4 regions of the Synechococcus sp. MU1617 genome follow, and region 3 is predicted to be linked to each of the others. Evidence: predicted binding sites of a transcription regulator. Region 3 holds the regulator's gene; each other region holds the start of a gene.
What was found. Region 3 encodes NtcA, which controls nitrogen genes in cyanobacteria. Its sites were predicted from a motif close to GTANCNNNNGNTAC; they were not measured.

Region 1 (4,690 bases), 400 kb from region 3:
CTGGCCAAGGCTGAGCAAACCGGTGAAGCCCCAGATCAAGTCGATGCCCAGGGCAACGATCGCCAGGGAGAGGAAGCGACCCAACAAATTCAGCCGAAACACCGGCAGAACAGCAGGCGCAGCAACGATGGCCGCAACGATCACCACCCAAAGGATGATCAAGGACCAACGACGTTGTTGAAATGCTTGGAACATCAGATCAAGCCTCCACCATGCGTCCCTTCTGCGGGAATAGACCCGCGGGACGGAATTGAAGGAACACCACGATCAGAGCGAACACCATCACTTGAGCCATGCTCGTGGTGGCAAAGAAATTCACCGCACCGGCCAGGGGAGCCGGCATGTCAGGCCAGATCGTCAGCAGTCGGCCAGCACCGATCAAGTCGGTGAGCAAGCCGATGGCAAAGGAAGCGAGCACGGTGCCCAACAGGTTTCCGACGCCACCGAGCACCACCACCATGAAGCAGCCCACGATGTAAGACCCGCCCACGTTGGGGCCCACCGAACCCAGCAGGGAAACAGCCACCCCCGCCACCCCGGCCAGACCGGAGCCGATGCCAAAGGTGAGCACATCAACGGTGTCGGTGGGGATCCCCAGGCAATCACTCATCGAACGGTTCTGGGTAACGGCACGAATACGCATGCCCCACACGCTTTTGTTGAGGAACCACGTCACCCCAACCACAGCAACGATCGTGATCACGATGATCACCAGACGCGGCACAGGAAAGGTGATGTCTATGAATTCGATCCCACCGCGCATCCATTTGGGTGCCGTCACATCCACGTTGCGGGAGGTGGCTCGGGCGATGCGGCTGATTTGTGAAGCCAGGCCACCCGCCAACAGCACGCCTCCCAGGGCGGAAACAGCCCAACTCCCCGCACGCACCAAGCGTGCTCGAGGCCCCGCCAGGAGAGAGGAGGGAAGCAGCAGCGGGAGGCCAAAGCCCAGCACCAGCGCCAGGATCAGGCCGGCGGCATGAGCCAGGGGAACACTCCGCACAAACTGCTGAAGAATCAAGCTGACACCCCATGTCGCCAACAACGTCTCCAGCGGGTTGCCGTAGAGCCGGCGAATCACGGTGCGTTCCAGCAGGATGCCGACCACACCACTGACGATGAAGGCCAGGGGAAGCGCCACCAGCACGTAGGCGTAGTAAACCGGCTGCAGAGCAGGAAGCTTGAAGATCAGCTGCACCACGTAGGTGGTGTAGGCCCCAAGCATGATCAGCTCGCCATGGGCGAGGTTGATCACGCCCATGAGGCCAAAGACAATGGCCAGTCCGAGGGCGGCCATCAGCAGCACCGAGCCGATGGCAACACCGTTGAACAGGCTTTCGAGAAGCAGTTGCACGGACGTGTGAAACGAAGCGTTCAATGAAACGACGAAAGGAGGAGCCCGTCACCGGGCTCCTCCCTGGAGAGCAATCAGGCTGTGATCAAAAGATCAGAGCTTGTACTTCTCGCCCTTGGCGGCATCGGTCCAGTCGCAAGCGAAGCCCTTGGAGCTGGGCTCGAACTGGTTCCAGGCCTGAGGCGCCACAGGACCATCGGTGGATTCGAGGATCTCGAACTGACCGTCAGCAGTGATCTGGCCAATGCGCACGGTCTGGGACAGGTGGTGGTTAGGCATCACGGTCACAGGACCCTGAGGCGCGTCGAACTCGATGCCGACCAGGGCCTCACGCACCTTGTCGTCGTCGAAGCTGTTGGCCTTCTCGACAGCCTTCTTCCAGAGGTAAACCATGTTGTAAGCCGACTCCTGAGGGTCAGCGACCTGCCTATCGGCGCCGTACTTGGCCTTGAAGTCAGCAGCGAACTTCTTGGATGCCGGGGTGTCGATCGACATCATGTAGTTCCAAGCGCCGTAGTGGCCCTCAAGGAACTCAGAACCGATGGTGCTGATCTCCTCTTCCGCAATGGAGTAGCTCATCACGTAGTAGCCGTTATCGGGGGTGATGCCGGCGTCCTGGATCTGCTTGAAGAAGGCAACGTTCTGGTCACCGTTCAGGGTGTTGATGATCACACCGCCGTCAGGCAGGGCCTTCTTGATCTTGGCGATGATCGGAGCAACCTCGGTGTTGCCCAGGGGCAGATAGTCCTCACCGACCACTTCGCCACCCAGGGACTTGAGCTGTTCCTTGGTGATGGTGTTGGAGGTGCGGGGGAAGACGTAGTCCGAACCCACGAGGAAGAAGGGCTTGCCAGCAGCAGGCGACTTCTCATACATGAACTTGGTGGCAGGCTCCGACTGCTGGTTCGGAGTTGCACCGGTGTAGAAGATGTTGTTGGAACACTCCTGACCCTCGTACTGAATCGGGTAGTAGAGGAAGGCGTCCTTCGACTCGTACACAGGCAGCATCGCCTTGCGGCTGGCGGAGGTCCAACCACCGAAGACGACGGGCACCTGATCCTGGTCGATCAGCTTCTTGGACTTCTCAGCGAAGGTGGGCCAGTCGGAGGCACCGTCCTCGACGATGTACTCGATCTTGTACTTCTTACCGTCAACCTCGACGCCACCGGCGGCATTGATCTCATCGATCGCCATTTTCTCGGTGTCCACCAGGGTGGACTCGGAGATGGCCATGGTGCCGGTCAGCGAGTGCAGGATGCCGACGGTGACGCTGTCGTCGTAATCAACGTTGGCAGCCTTGTCATCGCCACCGCAAGCGGTCACGGCAAGACCCAGCGACGCCGCGGCCATGCCGGCAAACAGACGCTTAGAAAGTGAAGAGCTCATGGTGTTCCACAACACAGGGATGTGCCTGACGGCAGCTGACGGAAGGTACGAATCAGCACGCCCTTGCTTTGGTATCAATCAGAACCAAATGGCGAGACCAGCGGCTGCGGATCAACGATTCGGTAGCTGTTGCAACAAGAAGCCCACCACCTGCTCCAAACCTTCGCCGCTGTGGAGATTGGTGAAACACCAGGGCCGGTCTCCACGCATTCGCAGGGTGTCCTGTTCCATCACCGAAAGATCGGCACCAACCTGGGGAGCCAGATCAATCTTGTTGATCACCAGCAGATCAGAGCGGGTGATGCCAGGCCCCCCTTTACGGGGAATCTTGTCGCCAGCTGCCACGTCGATCACATAGATGCAGAGATCCACCAGTTCAGGACTGAAGCTCGCCGCCAGGTTGTCGCCACCGCTTTCAACCAGAACAAGATCCAGGTCAGGGAATTGCGCCTCCAGCTCTGCCACAGCGGCTCTATTGATCGAGCAGTCTTCGCGGATCGCCGTGTGGGGGCAACCACCCGTCTCCACTCCACGGATCCGCTCTGGATCCAGGGCACCGGCACGGGTGAGGAACTGGGCATCCTCCTGGGTATAGATGTCATTGGTGACCACCGCGAGCTGCAGGTCGTCGCGCAAGCGGCGACAGAGCGCCTCCACCAGTGCGGTCTTGCCGGATCCCACAGGACCCGCCACCCCCAGGCGCAGTTTGCTGCTCATCAGCTTCGAAACAGGCGTGAATACAGCTCAGCATGGGCAAGCTGCGCCATGCCCGCACCCACACCGCTGCTCCAGAGCTGCTGCGGATCGGCCGCCTGAAGCAGCTGCGCTTGCGAGGCAATCAGCGGCAACAGCCGTTGTTGCAGCACCTGTGCTCGGGACGGACCCAACGGCAGCAGCCGGACCGAAGCACTGAGCTGATTGGCAACCCAGCCGTAGAGGTATCCCTCAACCATGTCTCCTGCTGAAACCGACAAGCACACAGCGGCCCAGGCCCAGGCCGCTGGCCAGCTAAGGGCAACGGGTTCAGGCAAGTCGTGCCCCATGTCAGACATCAACTGCAGCAGCGACATCCCCATCTGACGCTGCTGGGCTCGCAGCTCCGCTGCTTCACGGGTGGCCAACAGCCAACCATCCAGATCGATCAGGCGCACCTTGGCCGCCGCATCGGCCTGAGTGGACCACCCCACCAAAACCTCCGCAAACGGCCTTAACGCCGCGGCTTCCAGCCGCACCGCGCCCCGTTGCAGTTCAGCCTCCAACCAAGCCTGAATGGCCTGCTCATCGGCGATGGATCCCGCCTGAATCAACACCTCCAGGCCCTCTGAATAGCTGAAGGCACCCACGGGCAGGGCCGGGCTGACCAATTGCAACAACGCCAGGGAGGTCATCCGTGCTGATGGCCTCCGTAGGCGCCGCCCTCAGGGGCAAACGGCTGCAGACAGCGGCTGACCGTCAATCCACGCCCTTCCAGCATCGTGGCGAGCACGGAATCCTCAGGCAGCAACAGCTCCTGCTCATGCAGCTCCAGGGCGACATGTCGATTGCCCAGGTGATAAGCCGCCTGCAACAGCTCCAAGGGATGCGAGCCCTGCACCCGCAGCAACGCCTCCGGCGCTGCCGTCACCTCCACAACGGTCGACCCAGACTGATCCCCTAGCAGATCACCCGGCTGCAGCGATCCCACACGAGGCAACTGAAGCAGCACCGGACAACCGCAGGAAGTGGTGCGACGACCACGCAGCACCGTGCGCTCTTCGGCCGTCAACGGCAACTGCAGGGTTGCCGTGGCACTGCTGTTCTGCAGGCGCTGCTCCAGCACGACCATCGCATCCGTCACGAGCACCTCCTCTCCAGATCCATAACGAAAGCGTGCCGATCAATCACCAGCACTTTGGTGTGCATTGCTACAGAGTTGAAGCCGATGGCGGCGGAGCGTGAGGCCATGCAACG
Region 2 (4,690 bases), 400 kb from region 3:
TGGTGGGTCCAGGCACCGAAGCCATCGCCGGGGAAGGACACATCCTCACGGCCGGTGGCATCGACACGCATATCCACTTCATCTGCCCCCAGCAGATCGAAACGGCTCTGGCCAGCGGCGTCACCACGCTGATGGGCGGCGGCACCGGACCAGCCACCGGCACAAATGCCACCACCTGCACCCCCGGCGCCTTCCACATCGGGCGGATGCTCCAGGCCGCTGAAGGCCTGCCGGTGAACCTGGGCTTTTTCGGCAAGGGCAATGCCAGCACCCCGGAAGCACTGGAAGAACAGGTGCGCGCCGGCGCCTGCGGCCTGAAGCTGCATGAAGACTGGGGCACCACGCCAGCCACGATCGATGCCTGTCTATCGGTGGCCGATCGGATGGATGTGCAGGTGTGCATCCACACCGACACCCTGAATGAGGCCGGCTTCGTGGAAGACACGATCGCCGCCATCAAGGGACGCACGATTCACACCTTCCACACCGAAGGTGCCGGCGGCGGCCATGCCCCGGACATCATCAAGATCTGCGGCGAGGCCAACGTGCTGCCGAGCAGCACCAACCCCACCCGGCCTTACACCCGCAACACGCTCGAGGAGCACCTCGACATGCTGATGGTGTGCCACCACCTCGATCCGAAGATCCCCGAGGACGTGGCCTTCGCCGAATCTCGGATCCGGCGCGAAACGATCGCCGCCGAAGACATCCTTCACGACCTGGGTGCCTTCTCGATCATCGCCAGCGACTCCCAGGCCATGGGCCGCGTGGGCGAAGTGATCACCCGCACCTTTCAGACCGCCCACAAGATGAAGGTGCAGCGTGGTGCCCTGCCGGAAGACTCCACTCGCAACGACAACCATCGCCTCAAGCGCTACATCGCCAAGGTGACGATCAACCCAGCGTTGGCCCACGGCATCAGCACCGAAGTGGGGTCGATCGAAACCGGCAAGCTCGCCGATCTCGTGCTGTGGAAGCCAGGCTTCTTCGGCATTCGCCCGGAACTGGTGGTGAAGGGCGGTTCCATCATCTGGGCCCAGATGGGCGACGCCAACGCCTCAATTCCCACCCCTGGCCCCGTGCACGGCCGGCCGATGTTTGGCGCCTTCGGCAAAGCCCTCGCCCCAAGTTGCCTCACCTTCGTGAGCGAAGCAGCGATGGACGCCGACATCCAACGCCAGCTAGGGCTGGAGCGCACATGCATGGCGGTGAAGGAGACCCGCAGCGTCGGCAAGAGCGCCCTCAAGCTGAATTCAGCACTGCCCAAGGTGAGCGTGGACCCGCAGACCTATGAGGTGTTCGCCGACGGTGAACTGCTCACCTGTGAGCCCGCCGAGGTGCTGCCCCTGGCCCAGCGCTATCTGCTGCTTTGAGCCCCACGCTGTTGGTGGTCCAACACGTTGACCACGAAGACGCCGCACTGGTGGGAGAACTGGCGCGGCAACGGGGCCTGACCCTCCAGACCCTGAGGCCCGACCGGGGCGACCCCCTGCCGGACCCCAGGACGGATGCGAACAGCATTGCGCTGGTGCTGGGGGGACCGATGAGCGTGAACGATCACGACCAACCGGGCATGGACTGGTTGCGGAAGGAACTGGACTGGTTGACGGCCTGGCACCAGCAGCGCCGGCCGGTGCTGGGCATCTGCCTGGGGGCTCAGCTCCTGGCTGTTGCTGGAGGGGGCTGCGTGAAACCCCTGCAAGTTGGAGCACCACCACAGCATCTGAAGGAATTGGGCCTCGGCGCGATCCACTGGGTCGCGGATCCGAGCGATGAGACCCTGTTGCAGGGGCAACAAAGCAGCAGCTTGGTGCTGCATTGGCATGGCGATCGCATCCACCTGCCGGCTGATGCAACGCTGCTGGGTTCCTCGCTGCACTGTGCGGAACAGGTGTTTCGGATTGGAGCCCACGCCATTGGCCTGCAATGCCACTTCGAGGTCGACGGTGATGCGCTGCAGCACTGGATCGTCAATGACCACGACTATGTGGTGAGTGCCCTTGGGCCCCAAGGGCCCGATCGCCTGAGCCTGGACTGGCACAGGCTTGGCGCCACGCTCCAGGAACAAGGCCGACGCTTCTTTAATGCTGCACTTGATCAGCTGATTGACATCAGCCAGGCCCACTAATTCCTACGGATAAAAATAAACAAAACCGAAAACTTTTCTGAACAAGTATCCGCCCGAACACCACTTAGGCATTTGCAGGGGCTTCAATACTTCTGTAGCAACAGCTACCGATCGTTCACTTCGCATCGCGCGAAGCGCAGTTCGTCTCAGGCCATGGAACGGGGACCTGAGCTTGCTTCGAGGACCATCCAATGACCACCCTTCTTTATCGCGGGCATCAGTACCAGCAAAACAACGCCACTGAGGGCAAGCCTTCAGTGCAGCTGGTCTACCGCCGCAACGTGTACCAAGCCCGCCAGATCAACGGCCATAGGGCTCCGGTGCAACTCGTGTACCGCGGTGTGGGCTACACGCGCTAGGGCAACTTCTCAATCCGTAGCAACTCGAACATTCCATTTGCACGGATTGGGGCGTAATAGATCCAGCTTCAGCAATGACGTTGGATCTCATCACTACTCGCCTCGACCAAGGTCTCGTGCAGGTAAACCCCTCCAGCGTGCATGGCGTGTTCTGGCTGCAAACGCACTTTCCAGCTCAGGAATGGGATGCCCTGCTGTCTGGACAAGCCGCTTTTGGCATGGATTGCATCGACGATCTGATCACTGACGCCCGTCAGGCTGGCCTGAAGGTGGAGTGGGAAGCTTCCGTCCCCAGCTGAAATCCACTGAATTCAAAGAAGCCCTGCAACACCGGTGTGTGCGGGGCTTCTTTAATGGCGTTGGCGAATGTGAATGCTCAAGCCACCAAGCGGTTGAGCATGGGCAATTCCGACAGTTCATCCCTCCACTCCTGGGCCCAAAGGTCCTGACTGCGCTCGTACACCTCCATCAACTGCTCCACGGCGCGCTCGTGGAAATCAACGCGCAGATCTAGCAGTGGAAAGGCGGCTTCACCGCTCACCTGCACCGCCGCTGAGGTACAGAGATTGGAACGGTGATCACCGCCAGCCGCTTCCCCGGCTTGAAGAGCCATCATCAGGCGGCGGCCCAGTTTCAAGCTGGGGTCGCTGGTGAGAAAGGCCTGCTCCATCGCCGCCAACACGGCCTCATCCACCAAGCAATTGCCAGCAACGGACAGGTCACGCTGATGGCGATGCCCTGCCCAAGGGCCGCAATCCTGCCCCGTCCAACAGGCGGTGCGACCGTCCAGGTCAATCAGGTGAAACTGACGCCGGTCACGGTGCTGATCATCGGCAAGCAGGCTGGCCAGAACGCTCTCAGCATCCGAACTCTGCTCTAGGCGCTCCAAACCACAAATCCCCAGATAGGGATTGGTGTGGGCCTGGGTGGCGACAGCACCAACCCCTGCGCGGATGTGGGGCACGGTGGATCCAACAGCCAGATGACAGGTAGCCACAGCCACACCAAAGCGACCGTTGCTGGGGTCCCGGGCCAGGATCGAAAAGGTCACGGCAGCTGACGGTCGAGCCGCAGCAACGTTTCCAGCAGGACCGCAGTGCCCGCCCAGCACTGCTCATCGCTGGTGAACTCTGCAGCGGAATGACTCAAGCCACCCCGGCTGGGCACAAAAATCATGCCCATCGGCCAGCGACGGCCGACCTCCTGGGCATCGTGGCTGGCTCGGCTGGGGAGATGGCTGTGGGACAGGCCGAGATCGGCTGCGGCCTCAGTGATCGTGGCCATCACCAAAGCATCAGCAGGGGTGGGATCAACGCTGAACTGAGGATCCACCGCAATCGGACAGCCCGTTTCAGCACCGATGCGTTCCACCTGCTGCATCAACTCCTCCACCAACTGATCAAGAACGGTCGGATCCACATCCCTCAGGTCAACCGTTAGGGCGACAGCGCCAGGAACAACGTTGGCGGCATTGGGCCAAACCTCCAGTCGACCCACGGTCGCCACCGGATCTCCGGGATGACGGGCGGCCATGGCCTCGACGGCAAGAACAAGACGCGAGGCCGCCACGAGGGCGTCCTGTCGCAGCCCCATCGGTGTCGTGCCGGCGTGGTTGGCCTGGCCCTGCACCTTGATGCTGAACCGACGCTGACCGACAACACCCTCCACAACACCAATGGCATCACCGCGTTGCTCGAGAACACCGCCCTGCTCAACATGCAATTCCAGGAAGGCGGCATAGGCCTCATCTGAGCGTCGGGCCGAAGCCAAAGACGGCCAATGCCCGCCGATGCGCGCCAGGTTGTCCTGAATCGGCTGGCCATTGCTAGTGGCATAACTCTCCGGGGAATCGGATGCCGTCCCCGTCAAACCCTTGCAACCCACCATCGTCGACTCCTCGTCGGCAAAGGCGATCAACTCGATGCCATGCCGCAGGCGGATGCTCTGGTCTTGAAGCGCACGGCAAGCTTCCAGGCCGGCCAACACCCCCAGAGCACCGTCAAAGCGTCCACCGGTGGGAACCGTGTCGAGGTGCGACCCGGTCACCAAGGCAGGACGGTGGGGATCGAGGCCTTCCAGGCGTCCGATCAAGTTGCCAGCGGCATCAACACGCACCTGCATGCCGAGCTGCTTCATCCAGTGGGCCAGCAACTCACGACCCTGCACATCCTCAGGCGAAAACCCACGTCGACAGACGCTGCCA
Region 3 (4,690 bases):
CCGCTCGGTCGTTTGCGATTGCGGGCCCAGGGCAGCGCCGGTGGCCACAACGGCTTGCGCAGCACCATTCAACATCTCGGGACTCAGGCGTTTCCCAGGCTGCGGATCGGCATTGGTGCACCAGCTGAGAATCCTGCTGAGCGTCGCGCCCGAACGGTGTCCCATGTTCTTGGCCCGTTCAGCAAGGTGGAGCAACCTTGTGTCGGCGCTGTTCTTGATGCTGTTCTGGACGGGATTCAACGTCTTCAGCGCCAGAGCTTTGAGCGTGCTGGAACCTGGATCAACGGTTTTCGCTATGACCTGGAGCCAGTCGACTGATGCCGGCTCTCCCGGCGACAACGGCCCATTTGCGGGTGCTCCGCCAGTGTTTTCAAGCCAAGTGCGTGGAGGGTGAAGTCTCAGCTGGAGGCTTCGAGTGGCAGTTCTCCTGGGCCTTTGACCGCGGCGAACTGATGGTGGAGCCGTCCTTGGGACGAGCCCTGATTGAGGATGCCCTTCGGCGGTTTCTGGTGCGTTCTGATTACAGGCTGGAACCGGGGGGTGACTACACCTTCATGGTTAGGGCCAGGTTCTGAGCGAGAACGTGGGAGCAGGCACCGGCCATTTCAGGCGGCACTGCAGGTGCTCCTCGAGCATCACCAAAGCGGCCACGGCATCCAGATCCACCGGTGGAATGCGCAGTCCTGCCGGCAGCATCCGTCGCCAACCTCGAGCCGGCCACAACGTCCAGTAACGCTGTCTTGCCCTCAGGGTTGTTCCCTGTTCAGGAATCACGGTGAGATTGCCCAGCCATTCCAGTCGCTTGATCCAGGCTCGGCTGCCCGTGCCGTCGCCGATCAGGATGCGGTCGAGAGCTTGGTCGTGATTCCACTTCTCCAGCCAGGGTCCCACAGCGTCCGGGGCCAGCACATGCCCTTCGCGCACGAGGCCGAGCTGAAGATCAGCCAGCACAAGACCACATTTGCAGCGGCCTGGATCGAGAACGGCCACCCGTTTCATGGGGATGGCTGAATTGTGACGACGACAGGATCGGCGCTGTTGCTGACCCCTGCGGAAATCACTTCCAATCCAACGCTTTGGCTGGGTCCTTCCATCAGGGTCTGGGCCAGTTGGGAGAGGGCTGATCCATCGAACTGAAGGCCCTCGCTCAGCGATCCTCTCCGCTGCACCTCGGCATAGGCCGAGGCCAAGAGAAGGTTCAGTCGTGTGCGAATGCCCTCTGGCGTGCGTTCATCCGGTGGCAGTGTGGTGGTGGCCAGCACGTCTCCGCGTTGGGCCACTGGCCGGTTGGGACGCACCTCGGGGAAGGCGTACACCGCTGTTTCACCCCGCAGCACATTGGTGGCGGAGCGCAGCGAGATCACCCAGGTCTCTGGTTTGCGGATGATGCTTTGCAGGCGTTCAACATCGCTGCGCGGAACGCGGATCAACTGGCGTTCGGGGGCTTCGCCAGGCCGCACTTTCCCGTAGGCGTTGAGATTGGCCTCCTGCAACAGCCTGTCCACAGCCTGTTTCGCCTGGTCTGGGGCATCGAGTCGAACCGTTGCTCTCGCCAAGGTCTGTCCGCTGCTGATCACCACCGATCCACGCCTCAGGGCGACCAGATTGCGTTCCAGTTCCTTGAGTTCCTGCTCACCGGCACGGATGCGGCTGCGAACGCTGTTGAGTTCGGCTTCCGTCCGCTGGATGTCCGCATCGCGGGAGGCGATGTCCTGGCTGAGGCGTTCACGTTCAGCTTCGAGTTGGGCCCGCTCTTTCTGAAGAGGAGCCAGTTCAAGGCGCAGGGTGTTGGCCCGTTGCTGCGATTGCTTGAGCTCAGTGGCTATCCGCTTGGTTTCCGTTTGGGTCTTGTCCCGTTCCCGCTCGGCTGCCTCGAGCTGTTGCCGGCTGTCCTGGAGTTTCTCCTGCAGGGCATCCAGTTCAAACAGGCCCACCCGCAACTGCCGGCTCACCAGCAGCATCAGGCCAAGCGAGAGTGCGCTGATCAGGCTGCCGGTCAGCACCGTGATCAAAACGGCGGTGCGCCTTGGGCGCATCCTGAACAAACTGAGTCGCGCTTTGCCGACGCGGCTGCCCAAACGGTCGCCCAGGGTCGACAGCACGCCCCCGAGCACCAGCAGAACCAGGATCAGTGCCCAGCCGCTCATGGCTGCACCCGTCGGTCGATGGCCGGCTTAGCTGAAGCGTTTGGCCAGAGCGATTGGATCCAGAACGGTGATTTTCTTGCGGTCAATCTGAACCAGACCGGATTGACGCAAGTCTCCCAGCAGACGCGTGATTGTGACCCGTGTTGAGCCAATTGCTTCGGCGATGGCTTGATGGGACAGGCGTAGGTCGATGGTGATGCCCAGCTCATCTGCCACGCCGAAATCCCTGCACAGCACGAGCAGGAAGCTCACCAGCCGGGATGACATGTCCCTGTGGGTCAGGGTTTCAATCATCGTTTCGGTCTGCAGAATTCGGCTGGAGAGACCCTGCAGCAAGCGCAGGCCAACGCTGGTGTCTGCTTCGATGGCGGCCTTCACGGAGGTCGCCGGTGCCGTCACCATTTCGACCCGGGTGAAGGCCACAGCGTGGTAGAAACGATCGGACCTTTGACCGGTCAGCAGGGACAGCACTCCGAAGAGGCTGTTCTCGCGGAGCAGGGCCACGGTGATTTCTTCACCCGACTCGTAAACGCGGGACAGACGCACGGCTCCCCGGCGGATCAGATACACCCGTTCTGCGGGATCTCCGGGGAAGAAGATGGTCTTGTTGCGGTCAACCAGTTCACTGCTGGCGCCATCGAGATCCCGGATGATCTCCAGGAGAGAACGGTTGGCCGGCTCTGCGCTGGGAGCTGGAGCCACCATCTGCGGGGCGTATCGGCTGAAACCTCGGCTACTGGTCATGACAACCCCCTGGTGAGGCGAAGTTACGGAGCTGGCGGTGGCCGCCATGTAGCGGTTATTACGTAACGCTGCTGTGCTCGTTGAAGGCCTGGCGTTGCGCCTGCATCAGGGATGACACTCCCGGCTCCGCTAAATCCAGCAGCTCATTGAGTTGGTTGCGGCTGAAGGGCGCTCCCTCAGCAGTTCCCTGGATTTCCAACAGACGTCCATCGCCGGCCTGCACAACATTCAGGTCCACCTCAGCTCGGCTGTCTTCGCTGTAGTCCAGATCCAGCAAGGCCTGGCCATCCACCAAGCCGACGGACACGGCCGCCACCTGGTCGATCAGGGGCGATTGCTCCAGGACTCCTTGTTCCACCAGTGATCGGCAGGCCTGGTCCAGGGCAAGCCAAGCCCCGGTGATCGAGGCCGTCCTGGTGCCGGCGTCCGCTTGGATCACGTCGCAGTCGATCAGCAAGGTGCGCTCACCAAGGCGCTCCATGTCGATCACGGCGCGCAGGCTGCGGCCGATCAACCGCTGAATCTCCTGGGTGCGACCCGAGAGTTTCATCAGCTCCCGTGATTGCCGCTGTGGGGTGGAGCCGGGCAGCAGACGGTATTCGGCGCTGAGCCATCCCAACCCTTCTCCCTTACGCCAGCGGGGAACCTTGTCCTCCAAGCAGACGCTGCAGAGCACAGCGGTTCGACCGGTGTGAACCACAAGGGAGCTCAAGGCGAACCCCATGGGATTCCAGGTCACCGAGAACGGTCGCAACTGCTGCGGGCGACGGCCATCAGTGCGGTGTTCAAGGGATTGGCTCATCGGTGGTGTGCAGTTCGTCAAGCCTCGCAGGCGGTTGGGTCTCGCCCTGTCCAAACACCATGGGTGGTGTCAATCCTCTTGTGGAATGTGATCTCGCCGCTAGATTCAAGGTCTCGCCGGGATCGCCCGGACAGATGCTTCCGCGATGACCACAAGCCTCGCCGACCCCCAAGCCTTCCAGAACTCCCTGGATCGGGATCAGCAGGCTTTGCAGCGGGCGGGCCTCAGGCCCTTACCTTCTGTCTCTGACCCGCCACCCCTACATCTGGTGGCTCCAGAAGGGCAGCTGCAAGTGCATACAGCGCCCTACCGAGGCAGTTTCGCCAATGTTCTGAGTCAAGCCATGCGTGCTGCCGGCTTGGGCAGTCGTGTTCTGATCAGTCAGTTCCTCAAAGGGGGCGTTCAGCAGGGACCTGCAGGACGGGTGCAGCTCTGTGGAGGCCTTGTCTGGCTGCGGCCGGAAGTGCCCCTCTGCCTCTCCTCGCCGGGGCATCCCGGTGGCGCTGAGGCGGTGGCTGCTGTTTGGTCCATCTGCCGCCAGCATCTGATCCAGGGAGATCTCGACCAGCTGGTCTTGGATGAAATCGGTCTTGCAGTGGCCTTCGGATACCTGGATGAAGCGGACGTGATTGAAGCCCTCGAGCAGCGGCCCGCTTCGATGGATGTGATCATCACTGGACCTGCAATCCCCGCCGGTGTGGTGGAGATGGCAGATCAAGTCACGGAGTTGCGCCGAGGTTTCTGATGCTCAAGTGCGATCGCTGGATCACTGAACAGGCCGGTCAGGGAATGATCGAGCCATTCCAGAGCGGTTTGGTCCGTCACCTCGAGCCGGAGCAGAAGCTGCGACCGGTGCTGAGTTTCGGTTGTTCGTCCTACGGCTACGACCTGCGCCTGTCTCCTCAGGAATTTCTGATCTTCCGGCATGTTCCGGGCACGGTGATGAACCCCAAGCGGTTCAACCCGGCCAACCTCGAGCCCACCCCCCTTCATGAGG
Region 4 (4,690 bases), on a different contig from region 3:
ATTCCCGTCGCCCTGTTCTGGCCGGCCCGCAGCCATGGACTCTCGGGCGTGGTTTACGGACTGCTGGGCTACCTGCTGCTGATCGGCTGGCTGGAACGTCGCATTTTGTCCATCGTCCTAGGCCTGGTGGCGTTCTGGCTCTACGGCTCAGCCCTGATCGCGTTGATCCCCGGCGTTTCACCCGCCGGCGTGAGCTGGATCGGCCACAGCGCAGGCTTCATCGGGGGATTGGTGGCAGCTCTTGCGGTGTATCGCGAGCCTTCCGCCGCTTGAAGACAGCCGATTGAGCTCAGCCCTCAGACAAAACCTCATCGAGAAACGCCAGGGGGCGTTCCATGGTGGCTGAGTAGCCGAGCAGGCTTAGATCGCGGTGGGAGTAGATCACGCTGTCATCCCCATCGAGCAGAACGGTGGCGCCGCGCTGGGTGATGTAGTCGTCACAGGGCACATAGGTGCGCCAGTTGCTGAGCACTTCGTTCATGTTGCGCAGACGCTTGGTGGCGAGCTCAAACGGCCGCTGGAACCCCTCGCCACCAGCCCGGCGGAACAGAGCACCTCGGAAGCGCGGCAGAGGAAACGCCTCAACCAACTCGTCGTCGTCGAAGATCTGGGCAGCCGAGCGATCCCCGGTGTAGCCGCGCAGCACCTCGCGCAGGGTGCCCGGCGAGCCCACGCCGGCGCACATCAGTAAAAAGCCAGGCCAGGGCCCACCGGGCAGTTTCAAGCCGGCCTCCAACCCCAGGGATTCATGCAACAGCGGTGATGGATCAGCGATCAGCTGCTGCAGGGGGAACCCGGTGAAGGCAGCAAACCGCTCGGCGCTGGCGGCATTGCCGATGCCGAACAGCTGAACCTTGACCCCAAGCGCCGCCAACTGGGGGAGCCGCGGCACCAACGCCTGGGCGTATTCGATCGAGTCGAAATCTCCCAGCTGGCCCAGCACAACAACAAGACGCTTCGAGCCGCCCTCCATGCCGGCAACCCCGGCCAGCCGTTGCAGTAGTGGGTCCAGTGGAATCATCTCGACAGGCTGACATTTCGCCGTCGAAAACGTGGATGGCGCTTGCGCGCCGCCTGAGAGACTCAAATCAAAAGAAGGAAGCAGGTGGGCAAGAAATCTGGCTTCACAAGTGCTGAGATCGAAGAGATCAAGCGGCTGTATCTGCAGGAAGGGCGATCAATCCTTCAGATCCCCAAAATCCTGGGCAAAGGCAGTGAAAACTCCGTGCGCAACGCCCTGCACAAGGCACGGGTCAAAGATGCCCCCGAAGAACGCACCAAGCTGGAGCGATTCAAGCCAGAGCAAGTTTTTGGCAATGTCACCCTTTTGAAACGACTCAAAAAAGCGAAAAAACTGAAGTTCCACGCCCGCTGCTCCTGCGGCTACGAATTCGACGTGGACCCTTTTCGGCTGACGCTGCCGGAACACCACAAAGACAGAATTACTGCATGCCAGCGTTGCAGCACAGCGCAAAACAAGGAACACCCCAAGCCTCAAGCCTGAGAGACTCAATCAAGACAAGTTGAACAGCACGAGCAAAACCAACAAATATTTCAACCGCTTCACAACAACCAACACAACATCCCACAACTGGCATCAACCCCCTTTCCCCTGTCAAGACGGGGCTGGAGAGCAGGACTTGTATCAAACCGACGCAGCCTTAACAATTGCTAAAGGACAAGGTATCAAGTGGAACCTTGCGGCTTTTTTACAACGACGTAGAACTCAAAAAGTTTTAATCCATCCCTATTTACTCAATGGAACTCACTTTCTTGGGCAACAAATATGCAAAGACAGAAACAGTATCTACGAGGCCAACAATCCAACTGAAATACATGGGAAAAAGCTATCGCGCTGAGCAAATCCAATCCGTTCGCAATTCTGTTGCTCTGACCTACCGCGGCGTCTCTTACTCCAAAGTCTAGGAAGGCGTTGGGCTGGGGCACTGAGAAGGCAGCCGACGTGACGGCATGACGCCACAGGATCGGCAAAAATGGCGCGATGAGACTTCTGATCACAGTCCTGATCGCGTCCAGTGCTTTGGCCTGGCCGGCAAAAAGTGCGGAACCTATCCCTCTCGTGGTGGTTCCCTTTGATGCCGCATGGGGATCGCGACGTCTTCCCGTTCAGCCCGCAGCGTTATTGCCGCCACCTCCAGTTCCCAGCCTGAATCAACGAACCGCAGTCAACGCTGAACCAAAACCGCAACGCCAACGCTGGTGCCGAGGCGGCTGCTGAACGCAGAAAGGCTGTCACCTGAACTCGTTCTGAGTAAACCGAATGGAGAAGCAATCCCATCGGGCGCTGACGATGCGACACGTGGCTCTATTGATGGCCAGCCTCCTTTTGGGATCCATGGCTCTTGCGGGCGGCAAGCGGGCCACAGCCCAAGGGCCGTCCAAGCAGTTCGCCACCGCTGAGGCGATGCGGGTGATCCCCAAAGGGGCAACGATTTCCGACACACACTGCAAAAGCATTGATGTGGGAGCCAGCAGCCGCTATCAGTGCACCATCACCTACAGCCCCTGAGCTGATCGATGAAAGGCTGGCGTGCTGCGTGTTGGAGCCTCGTCCTGTTGGGGATCCCGGCTGCGGGGCGCGCCGAATTTGATCAGTGCCGCCTAATCGATCAGGTGCTGAACCGCCTGGGCAACGCCATGGCGATCAATCGTTTGATCATTGCTGAAAGCGGTGACAGCACAGCCGTTGCTGCGGCCAGTGACGCTCTGGCTCAACAGAACGAGAGCTACCGGCGCACCAAACGCCAACGCTCCAAAGCCGGCTGCGACGGCTGGGAGCGGGACTGAATCAGTGAGTGCCTGCCTGACTCACCAAGGCCAGGCAAGCTGGTGAAACGCTGATCGAGAGACCTTGGCCGTCACCGTCTGCCAGAACTGCGGAAGCCGCCGGTTTCTTGCCGACCGATCCATGGCCGGTCGGCTGGTCTGTCAGAACTGCGGCCTGGCGGCCGGGAGCCGAGCCGGGCGTTCCGCACCGGGCAGCAGCCGTCGCAGCACCGGAACTAAAAAACGCTGGCTGGTGATCCTGCTGATCGCGGTAATCGTGCTGGTGGTGGTCACGTCGTGAGCAATTGCACCACCTCGGCCGTGTTCGCCGACAAGGGCTTGGCGGCCAACTGGTCAATGGCCTGACGCATGACGGTTTGGCGCTCGGGGCCGTAACTGCCGCAGCGGCTGAACACCTTGGCCATCCGTGACGCGGTGATCGGATTGCGGGAATCGACCGCTGCAATTTGCTCCGCCATGAACCGGTAACCACTGCCATCGGCGGCATGAAATGCCTGAACATTTGAGGTGAATCCACCGAGAACAGCGCGAAGGGAATTAGGCGCGAGGGGATCGAAGCGCGGGTGCTCCAAAAGCTGTTGAACCCGCTCCAAAGCGTTGGACCTGGGAGCTGATGCCTCCATCGCAAACCAGGCGTCCAGGATCACAGGCTTGTCCTGCCAACGGTCGTAGAACAGCGCCAACGCCTGCTCACGCTCAGCGCCTTCCAGCGGCAGCAAGGCCCGCAGGGCCCCACGCGCCAGGGTCATCGAGGGACCGGAAACCGCCGCCAACGCCTCCGCTTTAACCGTGGCATCGCCCGCCGCGGCAAGCCAGCGCCAGGCCAAGGCCGTCAGGGCACGGCCGCCCTGACCAGATGGCCAAGCCAAGGTCCAGTCAGCTCGGGCCAGCTCTAGGAGTCGGCGCAGGGACGACTGCAGTTGAACGCCCATCTCCTGAGACCACGCCCGAAAGGCTTGATCCAGCGCCAGCGGATCCACTGGGGATTGCAACGCCTCCAGTTCCGCCATTCCCGGCAGCGCCAGCAGCGCCGCCAGGTCCATGCCATCACCGCCGTCATAGGCGCAGATCCTCTGATCGAAGGCCTGAATCAGTGCCGCCTCCACGGCAGGCTGCGGCTGTTTTTCAGCCCGTGCCAACAACACCTGGCGTGCCAGGCGCTGGGCCGCATCCCAGCGACAGAAGGGGTCATCATCGGAAGCCAACAGCTGGAGGCACTCCTCCAGCGGCTGCTCCAGACGCACGTGGACCGGCGCCGAGAAGCGACGCAGCACCGAAAGGGCAGGGGGGGTGTCGCCAGGCTGGCCCTGCAAGGTGATGCTGGCGCGTTCAGCCTCCATCACCAACAGCTGCTCCTCACCAACACGGCCTTGCTCAGCCACCAGGGCCAGGGCAACCGGCAGCACCAGGGGCTGTTTGTCCGCTTGCCCCGGCGTCGGAGGCGTCGCCTGGTGCAAGTCGACCGTCAGCTGACCCGATTCGGGGTTCCACTGCCGATCAATGCTGAGTTCCGGAGTTCCTGCCTGGTGGTACCAGCGCTTGAAACGTTCCAGATCAAAGCCAAGGGGCTCGCCCTGGCTGGTGGCGCCATCAGCGATCGCCTGAACAAAGTCTTCCGTCGTGGCGGCCGTCCCATCGAAACGTTGCACATAAACCTCCATTCCCTTCATGAACCGATCGGGTCCAAGCAGGGTGCGCAGCATGCGGATCAATTCCGCACCTTTTTCATAGATGGTTGTTGTGTAGAAGTTATCGATCGCCTGGTATTCCGCTGGCTTCACCGGGTGCGCCGTGGGGCCTGCGTCCTCACGAAATTGGGTGTTGCGCAACATCGCAACATCTTCAATGCGCTTAACCGCTTCCGAATGCAGATCTGCGGTGA

Region 1: the regulator NtcA is predicted to act here: its motif matches at 2,812-2,825, upstream of urtA (urea ABC transporter substrate-binding protein).
Region 2: the regulator NtcA is predicted to act here: its motif matches at 2,223-2,236, upstream of FZZ90_RS04975 (DUF4278 domain-containing protein).
Region 4: the regulator NtcA is predicted to act here: its motif matches at 1,684-1,697, upstream of FZZ90_RS12870 (DUF4278 domain-containing protein).

The regions. Positions count from the first base shown of each region.
Region 1 covers NZ_VTLB01000002.1:205,321-210,010, forward strand. Annotated here, with positions in the region: gene urtC (urea ABC transporter permease subunit UrtC) at 1-195, opposite strand, end outside; gene FZZ90_RS04925 (branched-chain amino acid ABC transporter permease) at 200-1,354, opposite strand; gene urtA (urea ABC transporter substrate-binding protein) at 1,448-2,740, opposite strand; gene ureG (urease accessory protein UreG) at 2,852-3,457, opposite strand; gene FZZ90_RS04940 (urease accessory protein UreF) at 3,457-4,128, opposite strand; gene ureE (urease accessory protein UreE) at 4,125-4,577, opposite strand; gene FZZ90_RS04950 (urease accessory protein UreD) at 4,683-4,690, shown strand, end outside.
Region 2 covers NZ_VTLB01000002.1:211,931-216,620, forward strand. Annotated here, with positions in the region: gene ureC (urease subunit alpha) at 1-1,373, shown strand, start outside; gene FZZ90_RS04970 (type 1 glutamine amidotransferase) at 1,388-2,128, shown strand; gene FZZ90_RS04975 (DUF4278 domain-containing protein) at 2,320-2,487, shown strand; gene FZZ90_RS04980 (hypothetical protein) at 2,562-2,786, shown strand; gene FZZ90_RS04985 (DUF1028 domain-containing protein) at 2,864-3,538, opposite strand; gene FZZ90_RS04990 (Zn-dependent hydrolase) at 3,535-4,690, opposite strand, start outside.
Region 3 covers NZ_VTLB01000002.1:609,416-614,105, forward strand. Annotated here, with positions in the region: gene pth (aminoacyl-tRNA hydrolase) at 1-318, shown strand, start outside; gene FZZ90_RS06930 (DUF3146 family protein) at 318-575, shown strand; gene FZZ90_RS06935 (resolvase) at 559-999, opposite strand; gene FZZ90_RS06940 (DUF3084 domain-containing protein) at 996-2,147, opposite strand; gene ntcA (global nitrogen regulator NtcA) at 2,175-2,891, opposite strand; gene rph (ribonuclease PH) at 2,950-3,693, opposite strand; gene FZZ90_RS06955 (cob(I)yrinic acid a,c-diamide adenosyltransferase) at 3,839-4,438, shown strand; gene dcd (dCTP deaminase) at 4,438-4,690, shown strand, end outside.
Region 4 covers NZ_VTLB01000001.1:600,973-605,662, forward strand. Annotated here, with positions in the region: gene FZZ90_RS03415 (rhomboid family intramembrane serine protease) at 1-273, shown strand, start outside; gene FZZ90_RS03420 (AhpC/TSA family protein) at 290-1,021, opposite strand; gene FZZ90_RS03425 (hypothetical protein) at 1,106-1,504, shown strand; gene FZZ90_RS12870 (DUF4278 domain-containing protein) at 1,759-1,926, shown strand; gene FZZ90_RS03435 (hypothetical protein) at 2,282-2,530, shown strand; gene FZZ90_RS03440 (hypothetical protein) at 2,539-2,808, shown strand; gene FZZ90_RS03445 (TFIIB-type zinc ribbon-containing protein) at 2,873-3,088, shown strand; gene pepN (aminopeptidase N) at 3,078-4,690, opposite strand, start outside.